One region of the Catenuloplanes indicus genome, then DNA from elsewhere that is predicted to be linked to it. Evidence: riboswitches for the same ligand, from Rfam matches in the RefSeq annotation. Region 1 holds a riboswitch; each other region holds the start of a gene.

What was found. A riboswitch is a leader RNA that binds a small molecule or an ion and turns the genes downstream of it on or off. The one in region 1 is predicted to bind cyclic di-AMP.
Region 2: linked by a shared signal. The riboswitch ahead of J2S42_RS12490 (C40 family peptidase) and the one ahead of J2S42_RS15550 (C40 family peptidase) in region 1 are both predicted to bind cyclic di-AMP.
Region 3: linked by a shared signal. The riboswitch ahead of J2S42_RS22440 (C40 family peptidase) and the one ahead of J2S42_RS15550 (C40 family peptidase) in region 1 are both predicted to bind cyclic di-AMP.
Region 4: linked by a shared signal. The riboswitch ahead of J2S42_RS19795 (coiled-coil domain-containing protein) and the one ahead of J2S42_RS15550 (C40 family peptidase) in region 1 are both predicted to bind cyclic di-AMP.

The regions. Positions count from the first base shown of each region.
Region 1 covers NZ_JAUSUZ010000001.1:3,461,321-3,469,340, forward strand. Annotated here, with positions in the region: gene J2S42_RS15510 (DUF6158 family protein) at 1-276, opposite strand, end outside; gene J2S42_RS15515 (MerR family transcriptional regulator) at 439-1,179, opposite strand; gene J2S42_RS15520 (large conductance mechanosensitive channel protein MscL) at 1,286-1,639, shown strand; gene J2S42_RS15525 (DUF3817 domain-containing protein) at 1,688-2,014, shown strand; gene J2S42_RS15530 (DUF397 domain-containing protein) at 2,096-2,290, opposite strand; gene J2S42_RS15535 (helix-turn-helix domain-containing protein) at 2,975-3,841, shown strand; gene J2S42_RS15540 (helix-turn-helix domain-containing protein) at 3,953-4,765, shown strand; gene J2S42_RS15545 (DUF6232 family protein) at 4,896-5,426, opposite strand; cyclic di-AMP (ydaO/yuaA leader) riboswitch at 6,167-6,305, shown strand; gene J2S42_RS15550 (C40 family peptidase) at 6,315-7,328, shown strand; gene J2S42_RS15555 (DUF6642 family protein) at 7,375-7,995, opposite strand.
Region 2 covers NZ_JAUSUZ010000001.1:2,784,010-2,792,029, reverse strand. Annotated here, with positions in the region: gene J2S42_RS12510 (ArsR/SmtB family transcription factor) at 1-164, opposite strand, end outside; gene J2S42_RS12505 (TVP38/TMEM64 family protein) at 472-1,281, opposite strand; gene J2S42_RS12500 (type 1 glutamine amidotransferase) at 1,394-2,101, opposite strand; gene J2S42_RS12495 (MurT ligase domain-containing protein) at 2,364-3,584, opposite strand; cyclic di-AMP (ydaO/yuaA leader) riboswitch at 3,964-4,123, shown strand; gene J2S42_RS12490 (C40 family peptidase) at 4,129-4,671, shown strand; gene mraZ (division/cell wall cluster transcriptional repressor MraZ) at 5,129-5,560, shown strand; gene rsmH (16S rRNA (cytosine(1402)-N(4))-methyltransferase RsmH) at 5,742-6,806, shown strand; gene ftsL (cell division protein FtsL) at 6,888-8,020, shown strand, end outside.
Region 3 covers NZ_JAUSUZ010000001.1:4,989,581-4,994,163, forward strand. Annotated here, with positions in the region: gene J2S42_RS22430 (C40 family peptidase) at 1-929, shown strand, start outside; gene J2S42_RS22435 (LamG domain-containing protein) at 1,255-1,953, shown strand; cyclic di-AMP (ydaO/yuaA leader) riboswitch at 2,082-2,255, shown strand; gene J2S42_RS22440 (C40 family peptidase) at 2,270-3,256, shown strand; gene dcd (dCTP deaminase) at 3,299-3,877, opposite strand; gene J2S42_RS22450 (pyridoxamine 5'-phosphate oxidase family protein) at 3,936-4,460, shown strand; tRNA gene J2S42_RS22455 (tRNA-Gly) at 4,508-4,581, shown strand.
Region 4 covers NZ_JAUSUZ010000001.1:4,406,056-4,414,075, reverse strand. Annotated here, with positions in the region: gene J2S42_RS19800 (glycoside hydrolase family 65 protein) at 1-1,128, shown strand, start outside; cyclic di-AMP (ydaO/yuaA leader) riboswitch at 1,345-1,475, shown strand; gene J2S42_RS19795 (coiled-coil domain-containing protein) at 1,493-2,473, shown strand; gene J2S42_RS19790 (HAD family hydrolase) at 2,701-3,375, opposite strand; gene J2S42_RS19785 (ribosomal protein bL36) at 3,676-3,798, opposite strand; gene J2S42_RS19780 (SDR family NAD(P)-dependent oxidoreductase) at 3,867-4,646, shown strand; gene J2S42_RS19775 (immune inhibitor A domain-containing protein) at 4,692-6,497, opposite strand; gene J2S42_RS19770 (sulfatase-like hydrolase/transferase) at 6,603-8,020, opposite strand, start outside.

The DNA of each region.
Region 1 (8,020 bases):
CAGCCGCTGCGGGTCGACCTCGCGGCCCGGGTGCCGGGTGAGGTACTCGGTCTCCAGGTCCGCGGTGCGGCGCAGGTGGGTGGCGAGCGCCGCGTCGGACGCGTGCCGCAGCGTGTCCAGCCGGGTGCGGTGCAGGCTGGCCATCTCGCGGGTCAGGTCCTCGTCGGACAGCTCGGCCGGGTCCACCCCGATCTCGTCGGGCGAGGCACCCGCCGGTCCCTTCCGGTGATCGCCGTCCCACTCGTCGACGCGTTGCTCCGGGCTCGCGTCCGGCAGCGTCGTCTGCTCCGGAGTGGGCGGCCCGTCCGGGTTCGGGTGGAACGCGGTGCCCGAGGCCGACGGCGAACCATCGCTGTAACGCACTGAGTCGGTCATCACTGCCCCTCTCCTCAATGAGTCAACGGTTGCCCGATCGGCACCGGCCCAAACCCCTGGCAGCTAGAGGCTGGCCTGGGCGTACACCGTGATCGCATCCCGCAGGAACTCGGCCAGCCGGGCATCCCGCGCGTCGAACCGCGCCCGGAAGTCCGGACTGTCCGTGTAGAGCTGTCCCAGGCCGGTGTACGACTCGCGGTCCGGCGTCCAGTGCCGCGTGATCCACCGGTAGTGGTCTGCGATCACCGCCTGCACCGCCGGTGAATCCGGTGCGGAGTCGAGCAGCGCGACCAGCCGGTCCTCGATCCCGGCCCACTCCGCCTGCAGCTCGGCGCCCTTGCCGGCGGTCCGCGCCTTGCTCTCCGCGATGGCCGTGGCGGCACCGTCGCCGTACCGTTCGATCAGCTCCGCCTCGTAACGGGCCTGCCGGTCCGCGTCGAAGCCCTCGAAGAGCTGTTCCGTGCTCATCCGTGTTCCACCTTCCAGCTGGGCGATGGTGGCCGCGACCGTGTCCGCGAGCCGGCCGAACCGGTCCCGCTCCTCGATCAGCCACCGATGATGACGGCGGAGCTGGTCGACCCGGTCGGCCTCACCCGCGACGACGGCGCCGATCGTCTCCAGGCTCATGCCGAGCTCGCGCAGCAGCATGATCTGCTGCAGCCGCAGCAGCTGCTCCCGCTCGTAGTGCCGCAGCCCGCCCGGGCTCACCCGGGACGGCCGCAGCAGCCCGATGTCGTCGTAATGCCGCAACGTCCGGGACGTGACCCCGGCGATGCGCGCCACCTGTGCCGTCGACCAACTCACCGGAACGACGCTACGAGTTGACGCTGCGTCAAGCGCAAGCCTTTGCGGCACGCGCTACTACGACGCTGTGTCGGAGACACCGGACCACCCCGGTACGCTCGCCTGTATGAAGCGGCTCTGGACACCGCGGTGGATCGCGGTCCACCTCGCCACGGTGCTGCTCGTGATCGCCTTCCTGGCCCTGGGCTGGTGGCAGCTGTCCCGGGCCGAGGCCGGCGGCAACCCGTCCAGCTGGGGCTACATGCTGGAGTGGCCGGTCTTTGCCGCCTTCGTGATCTTCCTGTGGGTCCGCGAGGTCCGCGCGGTCCTGCGCCGCGACGCGCCCCCGGCCGAGCCGCCCACCCCAAAAACCGAAGATCCAAATCAGCTGACGGTACGCCGTCCGGTGCGCACCGAGGCCGTCCGGCGTGCCACCGAGCGGTCCGCCTACGGCCCGGCGCGTCCCCCCGCCGACGACTGACGACACGTGACTACCCCGGCGCTCGCGCCGGACGAAGGGAAGGCCGCGGTGCGCGGAGCACTGACCCGCTATCGGACGATCGCCTACATCGTCGGCGTGGTGCTGATCCTGCTCGTGGTGATCGGCATGCCACTGAAGTACATCTGGGACCAGCCCGCCGTCGTCCAGGGCATCGGCCCGGCCCACGGCTTCCTCTACATGGTCTACCTGATCGCCGCGTTCGACCTCGGCCGACGCGCGAACTGGCCGCTGAAGCGCATGCTGCTGGTCATGCTCGCCGGCACGGTGCCGTTCCTGTCCTTCTACGCGGAGCGCATCGTCACCGCGCGCTGGGTCCCCGCTCCGGCCCGCACGGACCACCAGCCCATGCACTGAGCACCCGCGACCACCCGAAGACGCGACCGCCCGGCCGAGCTGACGGCTCGCCGGGCGGTGTGGTTCGAGGGCGGTGCGACGTCAGAGCTCCCCGTTACGCACGGTGCGCACGAAGGCCTGCCAGGCCGGCCCCTCGAAGCTGATGCGAAGCTCGGGGCGGGTCGAGTTACGGACCGCCATGCGGCCGCCGGGCGCCTCGGCCACCTCGAGGCAGGTGTGCGACTCGCAGCGGCTGCTCTTCCGCCACGCCATCTCACCCGCGGTCGACGTGATCATTTGTCACTCCAGTCCGGCGCGGGCAACGTTGGCCGCGCACGATCGAAAACTATCGCATTAAATGAACAATTGCTGCTTAAAAGCAAGATTTGAGCAAAAAGGACCAACCGCGCGTTGATCACGCGATCGGACAGATGCCCGCGCGAGCGTAGCGTCTAGCCAGGCCCGGGACCAAGACCAGTCCCGCGCCGCCCCCCGTACTCTCCGTGACAAACGGCGCCGCCCTCGCCGGGTTACCGTGAAATACCCGCAGCTCACGCAATCGTGCTCACACCCGTTCGCGTGACCGCCGATCCCGACTCGTCCGGCCTGGAATATGCATCCATGCGCGAGTAACCTCTGTGTCATTGGCTCATTGACAGGAGGCCATCCGCCAGGTGGCAACCGCGCATTGCAGCCAGGTGGCAACCGCGCATTGCAGGCAGGTGGCAACCGCGCATTGCAGGCAGGTGGCAACCGCGCATTGCAGGCAGGTGGCAACCGCGCATTGCAGGCAGGTGGTGACCGGCTTGGACCGGTCGGCTACGTGGCGGATCGACGGCGTAACGCAGGCACATGGCACCTCGCAATATCAGGTCTGCCGGGTGGCACCGACAAGCCGGTGCCCGACAGCGCACCGCCCGGCCGGCCGTAAAGTATCGGCCGTCACAGCGGGCGACGTGCCCGTGAGCGCAAGGAGGCGCCATGTCCACCGCCCACGGCCCTTCGGGCGGCCGGCGGCAGCTCCGAGCCCGGCTGCGCGCGGCGCGCGACGCGGCGGGGCTGACGCAGGAGCAGGCCGCCGAGGCGATGGACTGGTCGCTGTCGAAATTGATCCGGATCGAGGCCGGCACCGTCTCCATCTCGACGAACGACCTCAAGGCGCTGCTCCAGCACTACCGGGTGGACGATCCCGGCACGGTCACGGAGCTGCTCGCCCTGGCCCGGCTGGCCCGCCAGCGCGGCTGGTGGGTGCAGTACCGCGAGATCTTCGAGCGCGAGCGCGCCTACTACGACTACGTCGGCCTGGAGGCGGAGGCGGCCACGCTGCGTGTCTTCCAGCCGATCGGCATGCCCGGCCTGTTGCAGACCGAGTCGTACGCGCGGGCCTACATCAGCGCAGCCGTACCGTCCCAGGTCGAGCCGGACGACGTGACGGTCCGTGTCGGCCTGCGCCTGCGCCGCCAGGAGGAGCTGTTCTCCCGGCCGGTCCCGCCGACGCTGCAGGTGATCCTGGACGAGGCGAACCTGCACCGGCACATCGGCGGCACCGCGGTGCTCCGCGAGCAGCTGGAAAGGCTGCGCACGGAAGGCACGAAAGACCACGTGACGCTCCAGATCCTGCCGTTCACGGCGGAGAGCTACGGCGCCACCGGGCAGTTCAACCTGCTCTCCTTCGAGGCCGGCACGCCGGACGTCGTCTACATCGAGTCGACGCCGACCGTCGCGCTGGTCGACCAGCCCGCCGAGGTCGAGACCTACCGGCAGACCTTCGCCCGACTGCAGAAGCTCGCACTCAACCCCAGCGAGTCCCTCGAAATGATCAACAAGATGGTCACCCAGATGGTCTGACCAACCCTTTGAGTCAGGTGCGGCCCCGCGATGACACACGATCAGAGCGAAGACCCCGGCCACGCGGAACGACCGGCGAAACGGGCGCCGACGGCACGACAGGGCCCTTCGATGGGCAGGCGGCGACTGAGCCAGGCGCTGAAGGTGGCCCGGGAGTCGGCCGGTAAGACGCGGGCGGAGGTGGCGGCCGCGATGGACTGGTCGCTGTCCAAGGTGATCCGGATCGAGGCCGGCACGGTCGGCATCTCCACCATCGACGCCCGCGCACTGACCGGGCTGTACGACATCACCGAGCCGGAGCGGGTGGAGGAGATCCTCTCGCTGGCCCGCAACTCCCGGCTGCGCACCTGGTGGTCGGCGTTGCGGGACCGGGTCAACCCGTCCTACTACGCCTACATCGGGCTGGAGGACGAGAGCGTCGAGGTGCTCTACTTCGCGCCGACCACGCTGCCCACGCTGCTGCAGACCCGGGACTTCGCGGCGGGTGGCACCTCGGTGCGGCCGACCGAGGAGGAGATCACCGTCCGGCTGCGGCGCCAGCAGGAGATCCTGAACAAATCACGCCCGCCGCGGATCACCGCGATCATCGACGAGGCCGTGCTGCACCGCATCGCGCACGCACCGGCGCGGGCACCGGAGCAGCTCAGCCACCTGCTGTCGCTGAGCGCGTCGCCGCACATCACGATCCAGGTGCTGCCGTTCAGCGCGGGCCCGCCACCGGTGGTGGCGCCGTTCGCGATCCTGCAGTTCCCGGATCCGGACGACGCGGACGTGATGTACGTGGAGAACGCGGTCACCGACGAGGTCATCGACCGGCCGGAGGACGTCCGGCCGTATCTGCACGTCTTTCACGAGTTGCGGGACAAGGCGCTGGACCCGGCCGAGTCGCTGGCGATGATCAAGGGAATAGCCGAGGACGGCTGAGGAAATGGATCATGGGCGCGCCCGGGGAAGCGCGCCCATGATTTCCGGTGGAGCTATCTCAAGGGGTCATGTCGTGCCCGCCAGACCCCGGTCCGCAATTGTCATGTGGGCACGGACATCGTGCTTCGACTCACATCCCGTACGGATTGATCGACGATACCGGTGCGCGCACGCCGCCGAGTCTGGCGATCTCCTGTGCGCGCACCAGCGCGCGGGAGATCTGGCCGTACTGCCTCTCGCTGTCACTGACGAAGAGCCGCACCGACATGCCCTGGTAATCGCCCCAGAGTTCGTAGACGCGCGGCCGGGTGCGATTGCCGACCACACCGAGCAGCATCGGCACGAACGCGGCCGCGCCCATCACGACGTACGCGGCCGGGCCGAGCGCGTGCAGGCCGTTGCCGAAGCTGAGCGCCGCGAAGATCGCCAGGAGGCTCACCCCGGACGCGGCGACCGCGCGCACTGTGAGCTGGTCGAACGGGCCACGCACGGTCCGCAGCCCGGCCAGCTCGCTGGTCGGCCAGCGTCGGCCGGCGACCTGGAAGTACTCCGGCGTCACGATGACGTCGGCCGTGTCGAACGCGACCCGGCTGCGCGGCGCGGCACCGGGAGAAGCGTAGCGACGGGTTGAACGCGGCGAGTAACGAGCGCTATTCTCCATCGGAGTCCTCCTGCGGCTCTTTAGGAGTTGGTCTTTTGTTTACGGCGGTCGCGGTGCCGAATTCGGCATGTTGTCGAATTCGGCATGTGGCGTTCCCGGTTGCCGCCGGTCACCACACCGCGTCCGCCGCGATGGCTCCCCCGCCCCCGGGGAAAGACGGTCTCCGGAGTCCCGTGGCGTGGACTCCGAGGACCACGTGATGCTCTGAATACGTCAGCGCGCGCTGCGGAAGGTCGCCAGGGTGAGAAGTGCTTCCCTTGCGGGAGAACCCTGAGACCTCCCTAACAGCCATACTCCCAACCGCACGCCACTAATGGGAAGAGGGCAATCTGCCAGGTGGCAGATTTCCACCCGTCAGAGAAGGCCCGGCACGCGGTTTCCCGACGTATTCCTCCGCATTTGCCCGAGAGGCGCGGCACCAAGCGCCCGCGAAAACACGCAAATAGTTGTTTTCGGGCGTACACCGCCGGCCCGGTGCGGAGCGGTTACTTCAGGAAATCATTCCTTCACTCTGAGCGATCCGGAAATTTGCCTTATTACCGGCGAAAGCGCACAGATGACCGCCATCACCCTTTCGATCCTCCGAGATGGTCGTTACCGTGGGTTCGCCGGACCTGGTCTTCAGTCACTCCCCCCGGAATGACGCCAGCCCGGCGCCGCCGAATCGCCCGGCCCGGCCGCCGGTGCTCCCCCGCACCGTTCGCGCCAGGCCCGCCGATCGCCGGTCGTGCCGGGCCCACCCGACGCGGCCTCCGAGCGGCGTTGCGGCGAACCGGGGACCCATCAGAGTCCCACCGGGGTGAATCCGCGCTCGCGCGGTAGGGCGTCCTTCTCGCCCGAATCCGTCAGCTAACCCGGTAGGCGGCAAGCGAAGAAGGGTCCACCCCGTTGTCAGCTTCGCGTGCGATCCTGCGCGCCGTCGTGCTGGCGGCCGTCGCGGTCGGCGTTCTCGCGCCGACCTCCGCGGCCCTGGCCGAGCCGTCAAGCGCCGAACTCACCAAGCAGATCGACAAGGCCTCCCATGAGCTGGAGGTCGTGATCGAGTCCTACAACAAGATCAATGAAGAGCTGAAGGCCACCCAGGCGGCGGCCAAGGACCTCAGCGAGAAGACCGCCGCGCTGGAGCAGCAGGTCGAGCAGGCCAGCACCAACGTCGGTCAGCTGGCCAGCCGGGCCTACAAGTCCGGCCGGTTCAGTGACGCGAACACGCTGCTCACGCTCAACGACAGCCAGGACCTGATGGCCGGCCTGAGCGTGCTCGAGCAGCTGGCCCAGGCGCGCAACGACGAGGTCGCCGCCTACACGGCCACCGAGGCGAAGTACGCCGAGGAGAAGGCCAAGCTGGACGCCGCCGAGAAGAAGCAGAAGGCGCAGAAGGACGAGGCCGGCAAGCGCAAGGCCGGCATCGAGGGCGAGCTGAAGAACCTGTACTCGCTGCGCAAGGCCGCGTACGGCCGGGAGCAGGAGCAGGCCGCCGCGGCGCCGGTCAGCAACGGTGGCGGCAACAGCGGCGGCGGTGGCAACAGCGGCGGTGGCGGTGCCGCACCGAGCGCGCCCGCCGGGTCGAGCGCCGTGGTGCAGTTCGCCTACGCCCAGCTCGGCAAGCCGTACATCTACGCCTCCGCTGGCCCGACCGGCTTCGACTGCTCCGGTCTGGTGAAGGCGGCGTGGGCGAAGGCCGGCAAGTCGCTGCCGCACAACGCGGCGATGCAGTACAACGCGACCGCGCGGATATCCGCCTCCCAGGTCGTCCCCGGTGACCTGGTCTTCTACAACGGGCTCGCGCACGTCGCGATCGCGATCGGCGGTGACAAGGTGATACACGCGCCCAGACCGGGCGAGGTGCTCACGATCGCACCGCTCAACATGATGTCGATCGTCGGGTACGGCCGGGTCAGGTAGCCGGAACCGGAACGGAGAAGGGCGGGGAGTCTCTCCCCGCCCTTCGTCATGCCGCGGTGGCCTGCGCCGGCACCCGTGGGCGGGTACCCGGTCGCCACGTCCGCCCGTTCGCGTAGACGATCCGGAAGCCCAGGTAGGCCGCCAGCTCGCGCCACGGCCCGGAACCCATCCGCTTCTCCGCCGCGTTCACCAGCGCGCCGTTCGCCAGCACGTCCAGCAGCACGGTCTCGAACGCGGCCGAGTCGACCCAGTCCACCTCCCGGGTGTAGCCGCACACCATCGCGGCCCCGGAGACGTCCAGGAAGTCCAGCAGCGTGGCGTCCGAGGCCTTCAGCACGGAGCAGGAGCCGAAGTAGAGCCGCTTGTCCTGGCAGCGACCGGCCAGCTGCTCGGCTACGTCGTCCAGCTCGACCGTGGCCCGGTCGGTGAGGCAGAGCCGGCCCGGCTCGCCGTGCATCGCGAAGAAGCCCACCCGGTAGTCGCTGTACTGCTTCAGCAGCCATCGGTCCAGGAAGTAGCTCAGCTCCTCCGGCGTGGCCACGTCCCGGTAGATGAACCGGATCCGGCGCAGCCGCTCCAGCAGCTCGAGCGTGGGGATGACGGAGCCTTGCTCGGAGAGGTCCCGGTGCCACTGGCCCTCCACACAGAAGATGCCGCCGCGCGCCACATCGCCTCCCCCGAGCTGTGGTTTC
Region 2 (8,020 bases), 680 kb from region 1:
TGGTGGCTGACGTTCCCCACGGCCTGGTCCGTCGCGCTCGCGAGGACGCTCGCGGTCGCCGGCCCGTCCACCTTCAGCACGTCCATCAGCCGCCGCCGCAGCGGATGGGAGAGCGCGGCGAGGACCCGTGGGTCGTCGATCCTCCGTACGCCATCGATCGTCATGTTCCCACCGTGACACGCACAAGAGTTATTGTGCAATAGTCATTGCGCAATAACTCTTGTGCAGTTGGTCAGCGCGCGGCGGAGCGCCGGCGGTCACGGAGCCGGACGAGCACCAGCATGGCGACGTTGATGCGCGCCGAACGGCCGGGCGGCGTCGACGGCCGGTGGTGAGGTCGTGGCGGGGCGTGGTGCGTCCATCGAGAGGTTCCTCAGGGCTCGGATCGGCAGGGCTGTTCCGAGTGGAAACCGTGTCCTTGGAGCACGGTCAAGTCGCCGAGGCCGGGTTCCGGCCGGGCGGGACCGCGCGTCAGTCGGCCGCGGTGCGGCGCGAGGCGCGGCGCCAGCGGTAGACGATCGTGGAGGTGAGGACCACGCCGCAGACCGCGGGGATGAACGTGATCGGGTTGACGTCGCCCGGGGTCATCACGGCCGCGCCGAGGATCGAGTAGCTGAAGGCGGACGGGGTCGAGGCGACCAGCGTGCCGAGCAGGTAGTGGTGGCGGCGCACCGACGTGGTGCCGTAGGCGTAGCCCATCAGGCCGAACGGGGCGAGCGGCAGCAGCCGGACCAGCAGGACCGCGGAGAAGCCGCGCTGGCTGAGCCAGCCGTCCAGGCGGTGCAGGCGGCCGCCGACGCGGGCGGCGAGGAGGCCGTGACCGGCCCAGCGGCCGGCGAAGTAGGTGATGGTGGCGGCGAGCATCGCGGCGGTGATCGCGGCGGTGAAGCCGAGCGCGGGGCCGAGGAGCGCGCCGCAGGCCAGCGAGATCGCGGTACGCGGGACCAGCACGGCCAGCAGCAGCGCGCCGACGCCGGCCATCACCAACGCGGCGGCCCAGCCGAGCGAGCGCGCGGCGTCCTGGATCTCGTGCAGCGGCAGCGTGGCGGCCGCGGTGCCGAGCGCGGCGACCGCGGTGACCAGCGCGGCCACTCGCAGGAGGCGTGCCTTCCGGCTGCGCCGCGGCGCGACCGGCACCCCGGCGTCGAACGCCGGCGCATCCGCGTGCCCGGCCGCGGGACCGGACGGTACGCCCGGGAGTGAGCGGGCGGACTGGAGCGGCATGGTGAGGCGTCGGCCGGTCTGCGGGCAGATCAGCAGTGGAGCGGCGGCGTCCGTCATGCAGTCTCCGATCGGTGGATCCGGGGGCTGGGCTGGGCGTCGGGGCCGGAAAGCAGACCCATCGTCCGCCGGTCGCGGTACCTGAGCGGAACCGCGACCGGCGGACGGCACGTCACTGCGGGTTCGGCCGGGCGGCGGCGAACCGCTCGTTGCGCAGGTTGTCGTGCCAGCTGTCGTCGACCGGCGGCAGCGAGTCGTAACCGGTGGCCCACCGCAACAGCAGGTCGGCGATGGCCGGGTTGCGGGCCAGCGCCGGGCCGTGCGAGTAGGTACCGAGGATCTTGCCGCGCCACGCGCCCTCGGTCTGGCCGTCGTTGCCGATGCCGACGCTGACCCGGGCCAGCGGCGAGACGGTGGGGCCGAGGTGGGTGCGGCCGCCGTGGTTCTCGAAGCCGGTCAGGCGCGGCAGGCCGAGGCGCGGGTCCACGTCGCCGGCGAGCTCGCCGACCGCGCGGCTCTCGCCCCGGTCCGAGTAGATGTCGATCAGCTCCAGCCCCTGGCACTTCGCACCCTTGGCGAAGAACGACGTGCCGAGCAATTGGTAACCGGCGCAGACCGCGAAGACCGCGGCGCCCTGGTTGACCGCGCGGTGCAGGCCGCCGTCGGTGTTCAGCCGCTGGGCCGCGAGCGCCTGCGGGCCGTCCTCACCGCCGCCGATCAGGTAGATGTCCGCGTGCGTGGGCAGCGGCTGGTCGGAGCGGACCTCGATGGTCTCGACCGGGATGCCGCGCTGCTGGGCCCGCTTGGCCAGGATCAGCATGTTGCCGCGGTCGCCGTAGGTGGAGAGCAGGTCCGGGTAGACCCACACCACGCGCACCACGCTGTCGCCGCCCGCGGCCTGCGGCGCCGGCTGCCCGCCCGGCGCGAAACCCCCGGGACCCTGCTGCGGGTACGCCGTGGGCTGCGGCTGCCCGTAGACCGGCGCCTGCTGACCGTACCCCGGCTGCTGGGGCTGGCCGTAGCCGGGCTGCGGCTGCCCGTAGACCGGCGGCTGCTGGGGCTGGCCGTACGCGGGCGGCTGCTGCCCGTACCCCGGCTGCTGGGGTTGTCCGTAGGCCGGAGGCTGCTGGCTCCACTCCGGGTTAATTGACACGGTCAAGCTCCGCTCGGATGTCTTGGAAGGCGGTGTAGTTCGCGATGACCTCCAGGCGTCCCGGCGGCACGCTCGCGATCGCCTCCCCGAAGGTCTGTACGTGCCGGAACGGCACGTCGTTCACGTCGAGCCGGACCGCGAGGTCGTACGCCCGGTCGCCGGTGATCAGCACCTGGCGCCCGCGCAGCGGCGAGAAGTCGACGTCGAAGAGCCAGGACGTGTCCAGCCCGTCGGGGTCACGCGCGTTGATCGAGAGCAGCGTGGGCGCGTTGTCCGCCATGTCGAACGCCTCCAGCCAGCTGGCCGGGTTCTTCGCCAGGAGCAGCCGGATGTTGCGCCCGTCCCGGTCGACCTGCGCGTAGCGGCCGGCCACCGACGCCACTGAGGAGAGCGTCGGCACGGCCTGCAGCGGGCGGATGCCGAACGCGGCCGCGACCGCGAGCGCGGTGGCCGCGTTGCCCAGGTTGACCCGGCCGGGCAGCTGGAGCCGGATCAGGTGCCAGGCGCCGGACGGATCCAGCACGCCGTCGTCCTCGACCACCCACTGCGGCGCGGGGCGGCGCAGCGGGCAGCCGGTGCACCACCACTGGCCGTCCTGCCGCTCGATGGTGGAGCCGCACTCCGGGCACACCCAGGAGTCGTCCTGCCAGCGCTGACCGGCGCTGAACCAGGAGACCGTGGGGGAGTTGCCGGCCGCCCAGACGATCATCGGGTCGTCCGCGTTGCCGACGATCGCGACCTCGGGGTGCTTGGCCAGCGTGGTGCGCCAGAGCTGGGCCATCATCGCCACCTCCTTGGCCCGGTCCAGCTGGTCCCGGGAGAGGTTGAGCAGCGCGATGACCCGGGGGCGGGTCTCCTCGATCACCTGAGGCAGGTAGTGCTCGTCCACCTCCAGCACCGCGTACGGCGTGTCACCGGCCTTGGCCAGTGCGGAGGTGTGCCCGGTGGGCATGTTGGCACCGAAGGAGTTGGTCGCCACCGGGCCGAGCACGCCCAGCGCGGCCGCGGTCAGCCGGGTGGTCGTGGTCTTGCCGTTGGTGCCGGAGACCAGCGCGATGGCGCGGCCGGCGGCGAGGTGCTCGAGCAGGTCAGGATCGATCTTGAGACCGATCCAGCCACCGATCACGGACCCGTCGCCCCGCCCAGCCGCGCGGGAGAGCGCGGCGGCGGTGCGGGAGACCTGGGTCGCGACCTTGGCGCGGAGGGGCATGTTGCCTTGCGTCACCCGAGCGAGGTTACCGGACCGGTACCGCTTCACCATCGGCTCGTTCGGCCCCTTGCGGCCTGCCCGGGAGTACGTGTTGATCACGCTGGTCTTATCCGCGGTGTGACGCCGGCCCGTGTGGGAAGCTTCACCGGGTTCGATATACGGAGAGTGAGTGCGCGGGGCCGTGCCGTGCCGGAATATCGGGCACCCGACACGTCGGGGGCGAGGGCCGGGCATGCCAACCTCGGAGAGTGACCGATCGATGGCGCGGGCGTGCTCCCGAGGTCCGCTACAAACGATGAGCCGGTGCGCGATCCGCCCGCCGGTCGCGCCGGCCACGGGACACGCCGAACCCTGCCCGTCCCGGGCGACGCGACATTCCACCCAGCACATGGCAATCGAGGGCAGGGGCGGGGGAACCACTCGCAATCCGCACGACGGCTCGCTCGCGGGCCTTGGGGTGAAGCCCGGCAGTGTGCCGGGCCGGGCATCCTCGGCGCCCGAACCCGACAGCTAACCCCGCAGGCGTGCCGGAAGGACACCTTTCGTGCAGCACCTCAGCCAGAACCCGGACGTCCGGAACGCGATGCCGAGACCGGGCAGCACGCTCCGGCTCCGGGCCAGGCGTTCCACTCTGCCCGCGCGCGCCTCGATCCTGGCCGCCCTGATCGGCATCTGCGTCGCCGCCGGTCAGCTGGCCACCCCGGCACCCGCCGGCGCCGCGCCGGCGCCGGGCAAGGCCGCCGCGGTCGTCGCGCTCGCCAAGAGCCTGTCCGGCAAGCGCTACCGGGCCGGCGGTGCGAGCCCGGGCGGCGGCTTCGACTGCTCCGGCTTCACCATGTACGTCTACCGGACCGCGGCCGGGAAGAAGCTGCCGCACAACGCGAACCGCCAGCAGCGCGCCGGGGTGGCCGTGTCCAAGGCCCAGGCCCGCCCGGGCGATCTGCTGATCTTCCGGAAGGGCGCGCACGGCTATCACGCGGCGATCTACGCGGGCGGCGGCTACATGTACGACGCGCCGCGTCCCGGCGTGCGGGTGGGCAAGCACAAGATCTGGTCCCGTGCCTATGTGGTGCGCCGGGTCGTCTGACGCTCCGCCGGAAAGGGCCCCGCCGATGTCCGGCGGGGCCCTTTCGCGCTTTCGCAGCGCACTCGCAGCCGTCGCACAGCGCTGACGGCAGGAGATCGTTTGGCGACCGCATGTGTGCGTCCAATCCCTCCACTTCCCTCCACGCAATCGTCCAGACGCCTGCACACCCCGGAAAAACCACCCGAAATGTCCGGATAAAACGTGCGGGATGCGTGTCGATCCGAACGGATGTCGGAAAGAAGACGGCCCGTCGGGGCCAAAGCCCTCCACCTCGCGCAACCGTCTGTGACGTGCTGTTTTGCACTCCCGTACCCCTTGACTAGGCGCCGTTTCCGGTTGCGGGTGGAGGGAAGTGGAGTAAAGTGGGGCCACATGGCGGGGTCGTGGAGAGCCCGCCGGCCCGAGTGATCAGCGGCACCGCGAATGCCGCCGGCAAGGGCGAGGGGGTGACGCCGCGATGTTCCTCGGCACGCACACCCCGCGCCTGGACGACAAGGGCCGGCTGATCCTCCCGGCCAAGTTCCGGGACGAGCTGGCGGGAGGTGTCGTGATCACCAAAGGGCAGGAGCGCTGCCTCTACGTCTTCCCGATGCCCGAGTTCCAGCGGATCTCGGAGGAGCTGCGGGCCGCACCGATGACGCACAAGGCGGCGCGGGCCTACAGCCGGGTCTTCTTCGCCAGCGCGCACGACGAGGTGCCGGACCGGCAGGGCCGGGTCACCATCCCGGTGCTCCTGCGAGAGTACGCGCAGCTCGACCGGGAGCTCGTCGTGATCGGCGCCAGCACCCGGGTGGAGATCTGGGACAAGCAGGCCTGGGAGACGTATCTCGCGGAGAGCGAGGACGACTTCGCCGACATCGGGGAGGGGGTGCTGCCCGGCGGGCTGTAGTCGACGGGAAACCCGTACTGCGAGATCTCCAGCCGCTCGGCGCTCCTGGCACCCCTTCCCCGGTGTCAGGCGCGACGGTGGTGACGCCAGGAGGGCGGATGGGGATCTGGCGGTACGGTCTTCGTCGCACTGCTGGCGGGCATTGCGTGAAACGAATCGTCACCAGGTGATGGGGGTCGACATGGGGGTGCCCGAGCCGGAGCTCGTGGCCGAGGGTCGCGAGTGGCAGGCACGGGGCACACATGTGCCCGTGCTGCTGGAGCGGTGCCTGGCACTGCTCGCCCCCGCGCTGACCGGCGACGCGCCGGTCTATGTGGACACGACCCTGGGTCTCGGCGGGCACGCCGAGGCGATCCTGACCGCGAACCCACGGCTGACGCTGATCGGCCTGGACCGGGACACGGAGGCGCTGGAGCACTCGCGCCGCCGGCTGGACCGGTTCGCCGATCGCACCCACCTGGTGCACGCGGTCTCCAGCGAGCTGCCCGACGTGCTCGAGCGGCTCGGATACGAGCAGATCGACGGCGCTCTGTTCGATCTCGGCGTCTCCTCGTTGCAGCTCGACGCGCCCGATCGCGGGTTCGCCTACGCCCAGGACGCTCCGCTGGACATGCGGATGGACCAGGACCGTGGCATCACCGCGGAGGACGTGGTCAACGACTACGAACCGGGCGCGCTGGTACGGGTGCTGCGGGTGTACGGCGAGGAGAAGTTCGCCACTCGCATCGTCTCCGCGATCGTCCGGGAGCGGGGGCGCTCCCGGATCACGTCCACGGCCCGGCTCGCCGAGCTGGTCCGGGACTCGATTCCGGCACCAGCCCGACGAACCGGCGGAAACCCAGCCAAAAGAACGTTTCAAGCACTGCGTATCGAGGTAAATGGCGAACTCGCCGCCCTCGAAGCGGCGTTACCGGCGGCTCTCGACGCGCTGGCACCGGGCGGACGCGTGGTCGTCATGTCCTACCAGTCGCTCGAGGACCGCATCGTCAAGCAGGCGTTCGCGGCGCGAGCCCGGAGCACCGGACCGATCGACCTCCCGGTCGAGCTGCCCGGCACCGGGCCCACGCTGCGACTGATCACCCGGGGTGCGGAGCCGCCCACCGAGGACGAGGTCGCGGAGAACCCGCGGGCCGCCTCGGTCAAGCTCCGCGCCGCGGAACGCATCGCCGGTGGGGACACCGGGACCGTCCGCGAACGGTCCAGGAGGTCACGCCGGCCCGGCGCGGGGGCGCCGGAGTCGTCCTAGGACGGCGGAGGCGGCGGGGACCGGGCAGGGCCCCCGCCGTCGCAGGGGAACGACGGGACGAAGACATCAAGGGGGAGGGACATGAACGTCAACAAGCGCGACCGGGGCGACCTCGGCACCGGGCGCGAGACGGTGCAGCGCGCACCGCGGTCGGGGGGCCGGACCGCGGCGCAGTGGGCACCGGCGGAGAGCGCGCCGCGATCCGGCGGCCAGGAGGCGATCGTGCGCGGCATCGGGGCCGGGCGACGCGCGGAGCGCCTCAACGGGGCACGCGGCCGGGGGGCCGCCGCACCGTCCGTTCCGGACCGGGACGCCGTGGACCAGGGGGGTCCGCGGCGCATCGAGCGTCTGAGCTCACTGGAGCGCATCGAGCGGCGCGAGCGGGCCGCCGCGGCGGAAGCGGCCGCGCCGTCCACGATCGACCATCCGGCACGCCGGGCCCGCGACGAGCGGGCAGCGCGCGACCTGCGGGCGGAGCGTCCCGCACGGGGCGAGCGTCCGGCGCGTGACGAGCGGGCGGAGCGTGACGAGCGGGCGGAGCGTGACGCACGGGGTGAGCGGGCAGCACGTGAGCCGCGTGGAGAGCGGGCCACGAGCCGGGACGCGGGTGGCTCCCGCGCCGCCGGTGCACGTGGCACCGGTCCGCGCACGTCCGGTGCGCGCGGTCAGTCCACGCGCGGTCAGTCGCCGCGCGTCCAGGCCGGTCCGCCGGCCCGGAGCGCCGGTGCGACGTCGTCGTCCGAGCCGGTCGACCTGTCGGCGGCGCGGGGCCGCCGGTTCGAGACCGAGGGCAGTGCCGCGCTGCAGCCCGAGGAGATCCACGTCCTGGTGGAGCCGGCCGAGCCGGTGCACGAGGAGCCGCCGGCGCCCCGGCTGCGCGTCACGCCGCCCCGGCCGGTGGCGGTGCCGCGCGCGCCGTTCATCGCCGGGATCCTGGTCACGGTGGTGGCCGGCGTGGTGGGCATCCTTCTGATCAACACGCAGACGAACCAGAACGCGTTCCGGCTGGACGAGCTGCAGAAGCAGCAGGCCGCGCTGGACGTGCAGCAGCAGGAGCTGGAGAAGCAGATCGAGGAGTACGAGTCCCCGAACTACCTGATCGCCCACGCGAAGAAGCTGGGCCTGGTCCAGGCGGAGGAACCGGCCTTCATCGAGCTGCCGAACGGCAAGATCATCGGAGTGCCGAAGCCGGCCGGCGGCGAGCCCGCGATCAC
Region 3 (4,583 bases), 1.5 Mb from region 1:
GCCTGACGCTGCTGTCCGCCCCCGCTCACGCTGAGCCCACCCTCGCGCAGATCGAGGCTCAGATGGACGAGAAGTGGGGCGAGCTCGAGCCGATGATCGAGGAGCACAACAAGGTCCGCAGTGACCTCAAGGGCAACCAGAAGAAGCGGTCCGAGCTCGAAGCGAAGATGAAGCCGCTCAACGACCAGATGAAGATCGCGGTCGACAAGGTCGGCGTGATCGCCAACCGGTCGTACCGGGAGGGCCCCGCGTCCGGTCTCAACTCGATCCTGCGGACCAGCTCGCCGACCGCGCTGACCGACCAGCTCGTCTACCTGGACCGGCTGGCCGCGGGCGAGCGGGCGGACATCGAGGCCGTGGCCGACGCCCGCGCCGAGATGGACAAGCAGAAGGCCGAGCTCGACAAGGTCGTCTCCGAGCAGGAGAAGCGGGAGAAGGAACTCGCGACCAAGAAGGCCGCGGTCGAGAAGGAGATCGAGGAGCTGGAGAAGCTGCAGGAGGAGGCGTACGGCTCGGTGGCCAACGTCCCCAGCAGCGGCAGCACCTCCGGTGGCGGTTCCTGCTCGGCCAGCGGCGCGACCGGTGCGGCCGCGATCGTGGTGGCGACCGCCTGCGCGCAGCTCGGCAAGCCGTACGTGTTCGGTGCGGCCGGACCCGGCTCGTTCGACTGCTCCGGCCTGGTCGCCTTCGCGCACAGCGCGGCCGGTGTCGGCCTGCCGCACAGCACGGTCTCCCAGTGGAACATGGGCACGCCGGTGAGCGGGTCCGAGGCGCGCGCGGGTGACGTGGTGTTCTTCAACAGCAGCCTGAGTCACGATGGCATCTACCTGGGCGGCGGCATGATGGTGCACGCGCCGCAGCCCGGCATGTCGGTCGAGGTGCTCAGCATCAGCGTGATGCAGGTGGTCGGCTTCCGCCGATACGTCTGACGCCACACAGTCCAGCGCGGGAGCCCGCACCGGTACGTACACCGGTGCGGGCTCCTGCTTTTGCATGATTTTGCCGTGAGCCGCGGTGGATGGGCCGGGTGCCGCAGCCGGCAATCCCCACAATGGGGGAATGTCCGAAACACGCCGTATGCCGGGAAAGCTGACGGGCCGGGTGGCTGCGGTCGCCGTGGGAGGGGCGGTGCTCGCGCTGCTCACCGGCGCGATAGTGGCTTCCGGCGGCGACCCCGCCCCGACTCCGTCCGCTTCCCCCTCCCTCTCCCCGTCGCCCGTGTCCTCGGAGCCGGCCGCGGCGCCGGAACCCTTCGTGGACGATGGCGGGATCGAGGTGGTGCCGTCGGCCTCCACCGAGGTGGCGCGGATCGCGCCGGGCCCGGTCTCGGTGCGGTACACGTTCGACGGCGGCGCCGGCCGGCAGTTCCTGGACGTCACCGGCCGATACGGCATGCGGGCGCGCACCGCGGCCGGTGGCGCGCTCCGGCTGACCCGGCACGGCGCCGGCTGGGCCGCGACCTTCCCGGCCCGCTGCACCGCGCTGCCGCAGAACTGCCCGCGCGCGATCCTGGAGGGCGGCGACCCGGCCACGCTCAACCCCGGGACCAGGCGCCTGCGCTACGGCGCGTCCGTGCTGATGCGGCCCACCGACACCGCGGACGGCGCGAACGTGGTGCAGAAGGGCTTCTCGGTCGGCGGCGGCACCCAGTACAAGCTGCAGGTCGACGGGCTGGACGGCCGGCCCAGCTGCGTGGTGGCCAGCCCGGCCCGGATCTACCGGGTGATCGCGCCGGTCCGGGTGGCCGACGGGCGCTGGCACGCGGTCGGCTGCACGCGCGCCGGTGGCGCCCTGTCGATCACGGTGGACGGCGTGGCGCGCGGCACGACGAAGCTGCCGGCCCGGCTGTCCATCGCGAATACCGAGCCGCTGCGAATCGGCGGTAAGAGCGTGACCGCCAACAACGATCAATATGCCGGTCAGGTGGACGATGTATATGTGGCGATCAATTGACGTGACGTACGGCGACCACCCTTTCACGTACCGATTTTTGGGCTAGATCCGCTTGCGGTGTCCGTTTTGCCTCTCTAATCTTGGGGTTCGCCGGGCTCGATGACGCGCGATCATCAGCGGTCGCCGCGAGCCTGACACCGCCGAATCATCCACCCGATGAACCGGGGACCCAATCAGCACTCGGGGTGAATCCGCCGGCCGCGGCCGGCGGTAGGGCGATGACCCTGTGGTGGGCGCTACTGCACCGGCCCTCACCCGCCCGAACCCGTCAGCTAACCCGGTAGGCGGTCAGGGACACAAGGGAGCACACACTTCGGTGGCAGGCATTGCCGCACTCCGAAACCGGTCCGTCCTCGTCGGCGCCATGTGCGCGCTGACCACTGCGCTGGTGGTCACGCTCGGCGGCACCGCCGCCCACGCGGAGCCGAGCGTGACCGAGGTGGAGAAGCAGATCGATGAGGCGTGGACCCAGCTCGAGCCCACGGTCGAGAAGCACAACTCCACCCGCCAGGAGCTGCAGAAGAAAAAGAAGCAGGCCGAGGTGCTCGGCGCCAAGATCAAACCGTTGCAGGCCGAGGTCGACCAGGTCATGAACCGGGTCGGCGTGATCGCGGCGGAGGAGTACAAGACCGGCCCCGCCAGCACGCTCGGCTCGATCCTGGTGACCGGCTCGCCGACCACGCTCACCAACCAGCTCGAACTCCTCGATCACTTCGCCCGTACCCAGGGCCGGGAGATCGCCGAGGTGGTCGCGCTGAAGGAGCAGCTGGAGGCGGAGAAGGCGCCGCTTGACGCGCTCGTCGCCGACCTCACCAAGCAGGAGGCGGAGCTGGCCAAGAAGACCAAGGAGATCAACTCCAAGGTCGACGAGCTGCAGAAGCTCCGGCTCCAGATCTACGGCAACGGTGGTGGCGGCGAGCTTGCCCCGGCGCCGTGCCCCTACGAGTACCCCGGCGGTAAGCGCGGCGTCGTGATCAAGTTTGCCTGCGCGCAGATCGGATCACCGTACGTCTGGGGTGCGGCCGGACCGGATGCCTACGACTGCTCCGGCCTGATGCTCGCGGCGTACAACCAGGTCGGCATCTCGTTCCCGCACAACGCGGCCGCGCAGCGCGGGCTGATGCGGTCGGTGAGCCGCGCCGAGCTCCAGCCGGGCGACTTCGTCTTCTACCGCGCCGACCTCAGCCACGTCGGCATGTACGCCGGTGACGAGTGGGTGGTGCACGCACCGAACCCCGCGGAGCCGGTGCGGATGATGAAGATGGACGCGATGCCGGTGCACAGCTTCGGCAGTCCGCTCTAAGGTCTTCTTGTGGGCCGCCCTCGCTCGACGGGGGCGGCCTTCTTACGTCGTGGGCCAGGTGCGCCAGTTGCGCCACGAGCGGCTCGGCGTCGGCCCGCGCTGCCCCTGGTAGCGGGAGCCGTAGACCTCCGACCCGTACGGATGCTCCGCCGGCGACGACAGCCGGAAGATGCACAGCTGCCCGATCTTCATGCCCGGCCAGAGCGTGATCGGCAGGTTCGCCACGTTCGACAGCTCCAGCGTCACGTGCCCGGAGAAGCCCGGGTCGATGAACCCGGCCGTCGAGTGCGTCAGCAGGCCCAGCCGCCCCAGACTGCTCTTCCCCTCCAGCCGCCCCGCCAGCTGATCACCCAGCGAGATCACCTCCAGCGTGGAGGCCAGCACGAACTCACCCGGGTGAAGCACGAACGGCTGACCCGCCGGCACCTCCACCTCGGATGTCAGGTCGTCCTGCTGCACCGCGGGGTCGATGTGCGTGTACAGGTGGTTGTTGAAGACCCGGAACAGCCGATCGAGCCGCACGTCGATGCTGGACGGCTGGACCAGCGCGGCCTCGAACGGATCGAGGGCGAGGGTGCCGGCCTTGATCTCGGCGACAAGGTCCCGGTCGGAGAGCAGCATCCGGACACACTATCTCGCATGCTGGCCGTTCGAACGCGTGTTCGAGTAGGATCGTCACATGGCTACCTGGACCGCTTTCGCCACCTCACAGCCCGGTTTGGCCGCCGCCATCCGCACCCTCATGCAGCAGTACGGTCCGGGCCTTGGCTACCTCGCCACCGTCCGCTCCGACGGCGGCCCCCGCGTCCACCCGGTCTCCCCGGTCATCACCGACGAGGGCCTCTTCTGCTTCATCGTCGACTCCCCGAAACGCCGCGACCTCGACCGCGACGGCCGCTACGCGCTGCACAGCTTCCCGCCCGAGGACAGCGACGACGAGGCCTACCTCGCCGGCCACGCCCACCCGGTCACCGACACCGCCCGCATCACTCGCCTGGCCGGCGACCTCCGCGCCGAACCCCACGTCGACTGGCGCCTCTACGAATTCACCATCGACGTCGCCATGCTCGCCCGCCACGGCCGAGGCGGCGCCACCCCCCTCGCCACCGACACCACCACCGCCCGCCCCGCCGTCCAGGTCTGGCGCGACCACGCCCCCACCGTCGAAATCGTCATCGCCGCCTCAGGCGACTCACAGGCATAGCCGCTCGCGCGGCGATCGCCAAACCAGGTAGAGTGAGGCCGCACCACGCGGGTGTAGTTCAATGGCAGAACATCAGCTTCCCAAGCTGACAGTGCGGGTTCGATTCCCGTCACCCGCTCCACG
Region 4 (8,020 bases), 940 kb from region 1:
GGGCACGAGTGCTCCGCGTACTGGCCGGCCGGCACCGCGGCGTTCCACATCGCGGCGGACATCGCGGACGCGGCCCGCCGCTACGTGCTGGCCACCGGTGACGAGGACTTCGAGCACGACTACGGGTTCGACCTGCTGATCGAGACGGCGCGGCTGTGGCGTTCGCTCGGCCACCACGATCGGCACGGCCGCTTCCACATCGACGGTGTGACCGGCCCGGACGAGTACACCGCCGTGGTCGACGACAACATCTACACGAACCTGATGGCCCAGCTGAACTTCTACGCCGCGGCGGACGTGGCGCTGAAGTACCCGGACAAGGCGCGCGCGGCCGGCGTCGACGACGAGGAGATCGCCGGCTGGCGGGACGCGGGCGCGGCCGTGCACCTGCCGTACGACCACGAGCTGGGTGTGCACCAGCAGTCCGAGGGCTTCACCCGGCTGCAGGAGTGGGACTTCGAGGGCACGCCGCAGGAGAACTACCCGCTGCTGCTCAACTACCCGTACTTCGACCTGTACCGCAAGCAGGTGGTGAAGCAGGCGGACCTGGTGCTGGCGATGCTGTGGCGCGGCGACGCGTTCAGCGACGAGGAGAAGCAGCGTAACTTCGCCTACTACGAGGCCCGCACGGTCCGCGACTCGTCGCTGTCCGCCTGCACCCAGGCGGTGCTGGCCGCGGAGACCGGTCACCTGGAACTCGCCCACGACTACCTGGGTGAGGCCGCGCTGATGGACCTGCACGACCTGCACAACAACGCGCGCGAGGGCCTGCACGTGGCGTCGCTGGGCGGTTCGTGGATCTCGCTGGTGATGGGCCTCGGCGGCATGCGCGACCACGGCGGTCAGCTGACCTTCAACCCACGGTTGCCGGAGCGGATCACCCGGATGGAGTTCGCGCTGCTCTGGCGCGGGCTGCGGCTGCGGGTGGACGTGCGCAGCGACGAGGTCACCTACTCGCTGCGCAACGGCACGGGTGAGAAGAGCGTCACACTCGTGCACCACGGCGAGCTGGTGACGGTGTCGGCGGACAAGCCGGTGACGATGGGAATCCCGGAGCGGACGGGCGTGGGACCGGAGCCGCATCAGCCCGCGGGCCGCGCCCCGGCTCGTCGCGCAAGCTCTCTGTAATTGCCTGCTCGACGATTAGTGCAAGGAAGGCCGTCTCGGTTCGCCGGGGCGGCCTTTCCCGTATCGCGTCGATGTTTCTCTATGTTTTCCGGTCATTGAGCGGGCACTTTGCGTCACTATAGGGAATTCTTAATTTTACGGATCTTGAGCGGTCGTCCTTGGCGCGACTGGGTAGTCTTGCCGCCGGTTGTCATCGGCGGGCACGCCCGGTGCCCGTGGCGACCACCGCCAAATCGCTCAGCGAGTCGGGGAACCACGTTTGTGGGGTGAATCCGCGTCAGCGGTAGGGGTGTCGTTCCCATCCCGAACCCGTCAGCTAACCCGGCCGGCGGTCCGAGAGAGGAACATGATGCGCCTACGGCGAATGGCAGCGCTTTCGGTGCTGCTGGCGACTGTGGCCACGGCCGCGCTCGCAACGCCCGCCTACGCGATCGACGAGGGCGGCACGGAACAGCTCAGGGAACAGCTCGACGCGGCCAGCAAGGGTTTCGTCGAGGCGAAGAACAAGCTCGCGGCCTCGGAGAAGCGCCAGAAGGAGCTGACCGAGGAACTCAAGACGATCGAGGCCGACCTCAAGACGCGTGAGGCGACCGTCGGCGAGCTCGCCGGCCGCACCTACCGCAACGGGCGCCTCGGCCCGATGGTCGCGATCCTCAACGCCTCCGAGGGCGAGGGCTTCATGGACCGGGCCACGCTGCTCGAGACCATGGCGATCAACCAGGAGAAGCAGGTCCGCGAGCTGGTCGTGGCCAAGGACGAGGCCTCCCGTGCGAAATCTGCCATCGACAAGGAGATCGGTGAGCAGAAGAAGCAGGTCGAGACCATGGACAAGCGGAAGAAGCAGGCCGAGAACGCGCTGAAGGCCGCCGGCGGCGGCGCCGCGGCGAACGTCGAGTCCGGCAGCGGCTCCGCGGCGGTCGCGGTCGCGGTCGAGCGGGCTGCCGACGGGTCGTTCCCGTCCGAGAGCTGCACCGTGGACGACCCGACGACCGGCGGCTGCATCACGCCCCGCACGCTGCACGCCTACAAGCAGACCAAGTCGGCCGGCTTCGACCATTTCGTCTCCTGCTACCGCAGCGCCGAGGACGGCGGCGAGCACCCCCGCGGCCGCGCCTGCGACTGGTCCGCCCAGGCCAGCGGCTTCGGCGGCGTCGCCGTCGGCGCGGACAAGGCCTACGGCGACAACCTGGCCAACTTCTACATCAAGAACGCGGACCGGCTCGGCGTGCTCTACGTGATCTGGTGGAGCCAGATCTGGCTACCGTCGAGCGGCTGGCAATCGTACGCCGGCGGCGGCACACCCTCCGGCGACCATACGAACCACGTCCATCTGTCGATCATCTGACGCAACGGAGCCCGCGGCCGCCCACCGCGGGCTCCTTCGTTTCCACCGAAGCGAAATTCCCGACTCTCTTCCCGCATCCGGCGTGGTCGCGCTGGGCTTGCTCCCGCGGGCACCGGTCGTCGCCCAGCGGCTCCTCCCCGCCGGTTCGCCGGCGATCACCCCGAACCCCACCGCCGTTCCAGTGGCCGCTGTCGCCGCCGGCCGCTGCCCGTTAACTGCGGGTGTGGTCAGAAGTGGTTGCGCAGGGTGGTGAAGGAGGGGAGTTCCAGTACGCCCGTGTCGGCTGGGTCGAGGGCGGCGTGCTCAAGTTCCCACGTGTGTGGATGCGGGATGAAGACCGCGTTCCAGCCTGCTCGGCGGGCCGGGATGATGTCGGATTTCGGGGAGTTGCCGATCATCCACGTGGTGGCCGGGTCGAGTGACAGCGACTCGGTCAGTGCCAGGTATGTCGGCAGATCCTTCTCGCGAACCACGTGCACGCTACCGAAATGCCCGGCCAGGCCGGATGCGGCCAGTTTGCGACGCTGTTCCGTGTCGTCGCCCTTGGTCAGCAGCGCCAACTCGTGGCGGGTGCCGAGGTCGGCGAGCGTTTCCGCGACCTCCGGCATCAGCTCGACCTCGTCGAAGACGAGTGCGGCGGCCAGCTCTTCGATCTCGCGGCGCTCGGCGTCGGTGGCCGGGCGTTCACTCAGCTTCTCGAAGCACTCGTGCAGATTGCGCAGGAACACGCGGCTGCCGTAGCCGTGGGTGGCGGCGTTGGCGCGCTCGACGTCGTTGAGTACGGCGCGGATCGCAGCATGGTCGAGCGTCGGGTGAGCGAGCCAGGCGAGGAAGTCGTCGACCACGCGGATGAACAGGACGTTGTTCTCCCAGAGCGTGTCGTCCGCGTCGAAGACCAGCATGCCCACCATGCGATCACGCGCGCGGCGTCCATGTCGCGCGAGTTTCCTGAGGTATTGGCCACAGCGGACGCGCCTTCTCTCGTCGGCCACGACGCGCCGCCGCACCGGGCGATCCGGCGGGCGGCGCCCGCGCCGCGGCCGAACACGATCGAGGTCGCGGGTCGCACGGCCCGGCGGGCCTACGGGCTGACCGGGCCGGTGACGCTCATTCCGCACGGTGCGGCACGGGTTCAGATCGTGAATGAGGCGCCTCCCGGGAATGGGAGACGCCTCGTGGTTGAACGACGCCGGAAACGGGGATCAGCCCTGGCGGCCGTTCCAGCGCGGGTTGGTGCGGTTGACGACCGTGACCCGGCCGTGGCGGCGGACCACCTGCGAACCGGGCTTGCGGGCCAGGGACCGGAGCGAGCTGCGAACCTTCATGGTCGTACCCCTTTCTTTCCGGTTCTGACAATGATTTTCGGCTGATCGATATTCCTCGGGAGGAACGTATGGGTCGTGTCGTGGTGATCAGTGGCGGCGGGACCGGCATCGGGCAGGCGACGGCCGCCCGGTTCGCGCGGGACGGCGCGGACGTGGTGATCGTCGGCCGGCGTGCGGACGCGCTGGCCCGCGCCGCCGAGGGGATCGAGGCGCACGGGGCCGGCTCGGTGCACGCGATCACGGCCGACCTCACCGACGCGGATCAGGCGCTGCGGGTCCGCGACGAGGTGGTCGAACGGCACGGCCGCGCCGACGTGGTGGTGGCGAACGCGGGCGGCAACGTCACCCGGAAGCGCCCACCGAGCGTGACCGGCGCGGACCGCCCTGAGCTGGACCGGCTGCTCACCGTGCGCGAGCACTGGCAGGGCAACTTCGAGTCCAACGTGCTCACCGCGGTCCTGCTGGTCGAGGCGCTGGCGGACGTGCTCGCGGACCACGGCCGGGTCGTCCTGCTCAGCTCGATCGCGGCGTACCGGGGCTCGGGCAACGGCTCGTACGGCGCGGCCAAGGCGGCGCTGCACCCGTACGCGTTCGATCTGTCCACCACGCTCGGCGCGCGCGGTATCACGGTGAACGTGGTCGCGCCCGGTTATGTCGAGGAGACCGAGTTCTTCGGCGACACTATGACGGAGGAGCGGCGGGAGCAGCTGCGGACGCAGACGCACAACGGTCGTGCCGGCACTCCGCTGGACGTCGCGGATACCGTGCACTGGCTGGCCTCGCCCGGTGCGAGCCACGTGACCGCGCAGATCGTGCAGGTCAACGGCGGTGCTCTCCTCGGTCGTTGATGGCGCAAGGGCCCGGCGGGGGAGCGCCGGGCCCTTGCGCACCACCTACTTCACTGGCGGCGTCACCTTCAGCGTCATCAGCGGGATCAGACCGCCGATCTGCGTCTTGACCTCGATCTTGACGCCCGCGCCGGCCACCTTGACCGAGCTCTGCGGGTTCGCCGCATTCCAGTAGCGCAGCGGGTCGGAGTCGTCGAAGACCGGGATGGCCGGCTGGCGCGGCACCGATACCGGCACGCCGTTGCGGTGGAACGTCACCGGGTCCGTCGACTGCAGGCCGAACGTGGCGTCGAACGGCTGGCGCCGGTTGCCGAGCAGCACGCCGTCCGCGAACGAGATCGGTGCGGGGCGCGCGTCGACCGGCAGCGTCAGGCCGGTGCCCGGGTGGACGCTGGTGTTGTTGTTGCCCACGGCCGGGTTGACGTACCAGACCAGCAGGCCGTCCTGGTAGGGGAAGCGCTCGGCCCAGTCCGGCTTGGAGTTGGCCCAGCCCCAGTTGTACGGCCCGAGCTTGAGCGTCTCGTCGTAGCCGGTGTAGCTGCGGTACTCGGCCGCGTAGTAGGAGCCGTCGCCGAGGGGGATCACCACCGCCTCCGGCAGGATCCCGTCACCGTACGCCGCGCTGCCCAGCGTCACGTACTTCGACTTCCCCGGGTTGATCGTGACGAAGTCGGACCAGCCGAGCCAGATCTTCTCCCAGGCGCCCATGTAGCCGGGCGTCGAGCCGATCGTCGGGTTGCCGCGGCCCAGCCACGAACCGGAGGACATCACGGACCAGAAGCCGGTGCCGTTCTCCCCGCCGGCCGTGTCGTACAGGTCGGGCAGGCCCAGGTCGTGGCCGTACTCGTGGACGAAGACGCCGAGTCCGCCGTTCTCCGGCTCGGTGGTGTAGTCGCCGATCCAGATGCCGGTGTCGCCGATCTGCACGCCGCCGGCCAGGTTGCCGGCCGGGCCCGCGGTACCGCGCAGGTTGGAGAACGCGTACCAGCGGTGCGCCCAGATCGCGTCCGTGCCCTCGGCGCCACCGCCGGCCTCCTCGCCCGCACCGGCGTGCACGGCCTGGAAGTGGTCGACGTAGCCGTCCGGCTCGTTGAAGTCGCCGTCGTCGTCGAAGTCGTCCCGGTCCCAGATGTCGAACGTCTTCAGCTGCGCCTTGACCTGCTCCGGCGTCTTCCCGGCGGCGAGCTGCGCGTCGTACCAAGCGGTGGCGCTGTCCTTGATGAAGTTCCAGTAGCCGTCGTTCTGCGGTACGGAGTTGCTGCCGTACCGCGCCTCGTTGTACGGCACCTTCACCCAGTCGGAGACGTCACCGCCGACCGTGTAGCGCCCACCGGACTGCTTGGCGTAGAAGTTCGCCATCGACTCCTTGTTCTTGGCGAACAGCAGCTCCTCGTAGTGCTCCGGGCTGAAGTCCGGCTCCCAGATGGTGGTGTTGTCGTCGGTGGCGCCACCGTCCCACACCCGGTCCGGCTCCGGGATCGCGTTGTGCAGCGGTCCCGGCGTGCCCCCGGCCCGCGGGTAGATCTGGTCGCCGAACTCGACCAGGAAGGTCAGGACCGGGTCGGTCTTCGTCTCCCGCTTCTTGTACTCGACGAACCGGTTGCCGCCCAGCCGGATGACCTCGGAGCCGTTGCGCTTCTCCGTGGTCGTGGTGCCCGCGATCAGCCGGTCCAGCGCCTCGGTCCGCTCGGCCTCGCGCACGTCGGCGAGCGGGTGCGGCAGGTTGTCCTCGCCCAGCACGGCCGTGGGTTCCACGTCCGGGGTGAGTGCGCTCGGCGCGGCCTGCGCCGGGGCCGCCATCAAAGCCGCGACCAGGGTGCCGGCCGCGACCACGCTGACTTGCCTTCTCATTGATGTCCTCCAGATCGGCTGGATGGACAGCTTAAAATGTCATGTATCTCGATCTAGCGATTCAATGTTGCGGTTCCGTGTCGAAGTCCTCACCGCTCGTCAGGATCAGGAGCCGTTCGGGCCGTACGCGGTGAGGAACCGGTCGCGGAACGACTCCATCGGCCAGACCGGGGCGTCCGGCGCCGGCTTGAGGCCGTCCGTCCACTGCCAGGCGTCGATCCGGTCCAGCACCGCCGGGTCCTTGGCGACGATCGTGACCGGCACGTCGTGGCTGGCGTCCGGGCCGGTGACGGTGGTGGCCGGCTGGTGATCGCCGAGGTAGATCACGACGGTGTCGTCGGTGCCGTGCCGCTCCAGATACGTGAACAGCGCGGTCAGCGAGTACTCGATGGACATCCGGTACGCGTCCCGCGGCTCGTCCGGCACGTCGACCCGCTCCGGCATGCCCGCGAAGGCCGCGCCGTCACCGACCGCGTCCCAGTCGATCATCTCGGGGATCGAGTCCCACGGGAAGTGGCTGGAGAGCAGGTCCAGCTCCGCCATGATCGGCCCACGGTCCGCGCGACCGTGCTCCAGCCGCTCGAACGCGGTCAGCGTGTACTGGTCCGGCATGGTGGTCCAGCCGAATTTCGGCCCGGCGTACCCCAGGTTGCGGGAGTCGTAGACGGTGTCGAAGCCGTACCAGTCGCCCTCCGGCCAGGCGTACGTGTTCGCGGGCGCGACGCAGACCGTGGACCAGCCGGCCCGGCGGAACGACTCGGAGAGCGTGAGCCGGTCGCTCGCCACGATCGTGCGGTACCGCTGCTGGTTGTCGACGCGTAGGCCGGACTGGAACGTGGAGTGCGCGAGCCAGCTGTAGCCGCCGAACGTGGACGAGGTCAGCCAGCCGCTGCGTGCCGCGAACCCGGCCGCGTCGAGGCGCTGCCGGCCGTCCGCGAGAACCGCACCGACCCGCTCGGACATCGACTCGTCCTCGACCGCGCTGCGACCGTAGCTCTCCACGAACGTGAGCAGCACGTCCTTGCCGCGCAGGCCGGTCAGCAGCCCGTTCGGCGGCACGTCCCGGAACGCGTCCACCCCGGCCGCGGCCGCGAAGGTCTCCTGATCGTGCAGCGCGGCGTTCACCAGCTCGGCGCGCTGGGTGAGGAACGCGGTCGCGCCGCGGTCCGCGACCGGGCTGCCGGCCAGCGCCAGCACCAGCCACGCGGTGGTCAGCAGCGCGACGGCGCGGGTGCTCCCGGTGCGGTGCCGCGCCAAGACCCGGCCGAGCCGGATCAGAGACAGCGACATCAGCACCGGTACGGCGAGCAGCAGCGCCACCGCGAGAACCACCGCGGCGATCGCGCCGGCCCGGCCGATCGAGCCGGTCAGGAACGTGATGCCGTCGTCCGCCAGGCTCCAGTCCAGCACCAGGTCGAACTGGCGGGCGTAGACGGTGAAGAAGCCCATGTCGGCCAGCTTGATCAGGGTCAGCAGGCCGAGGACCAGACCGGCGGCGATCGCGCCGGCGATCCGCGCACGGC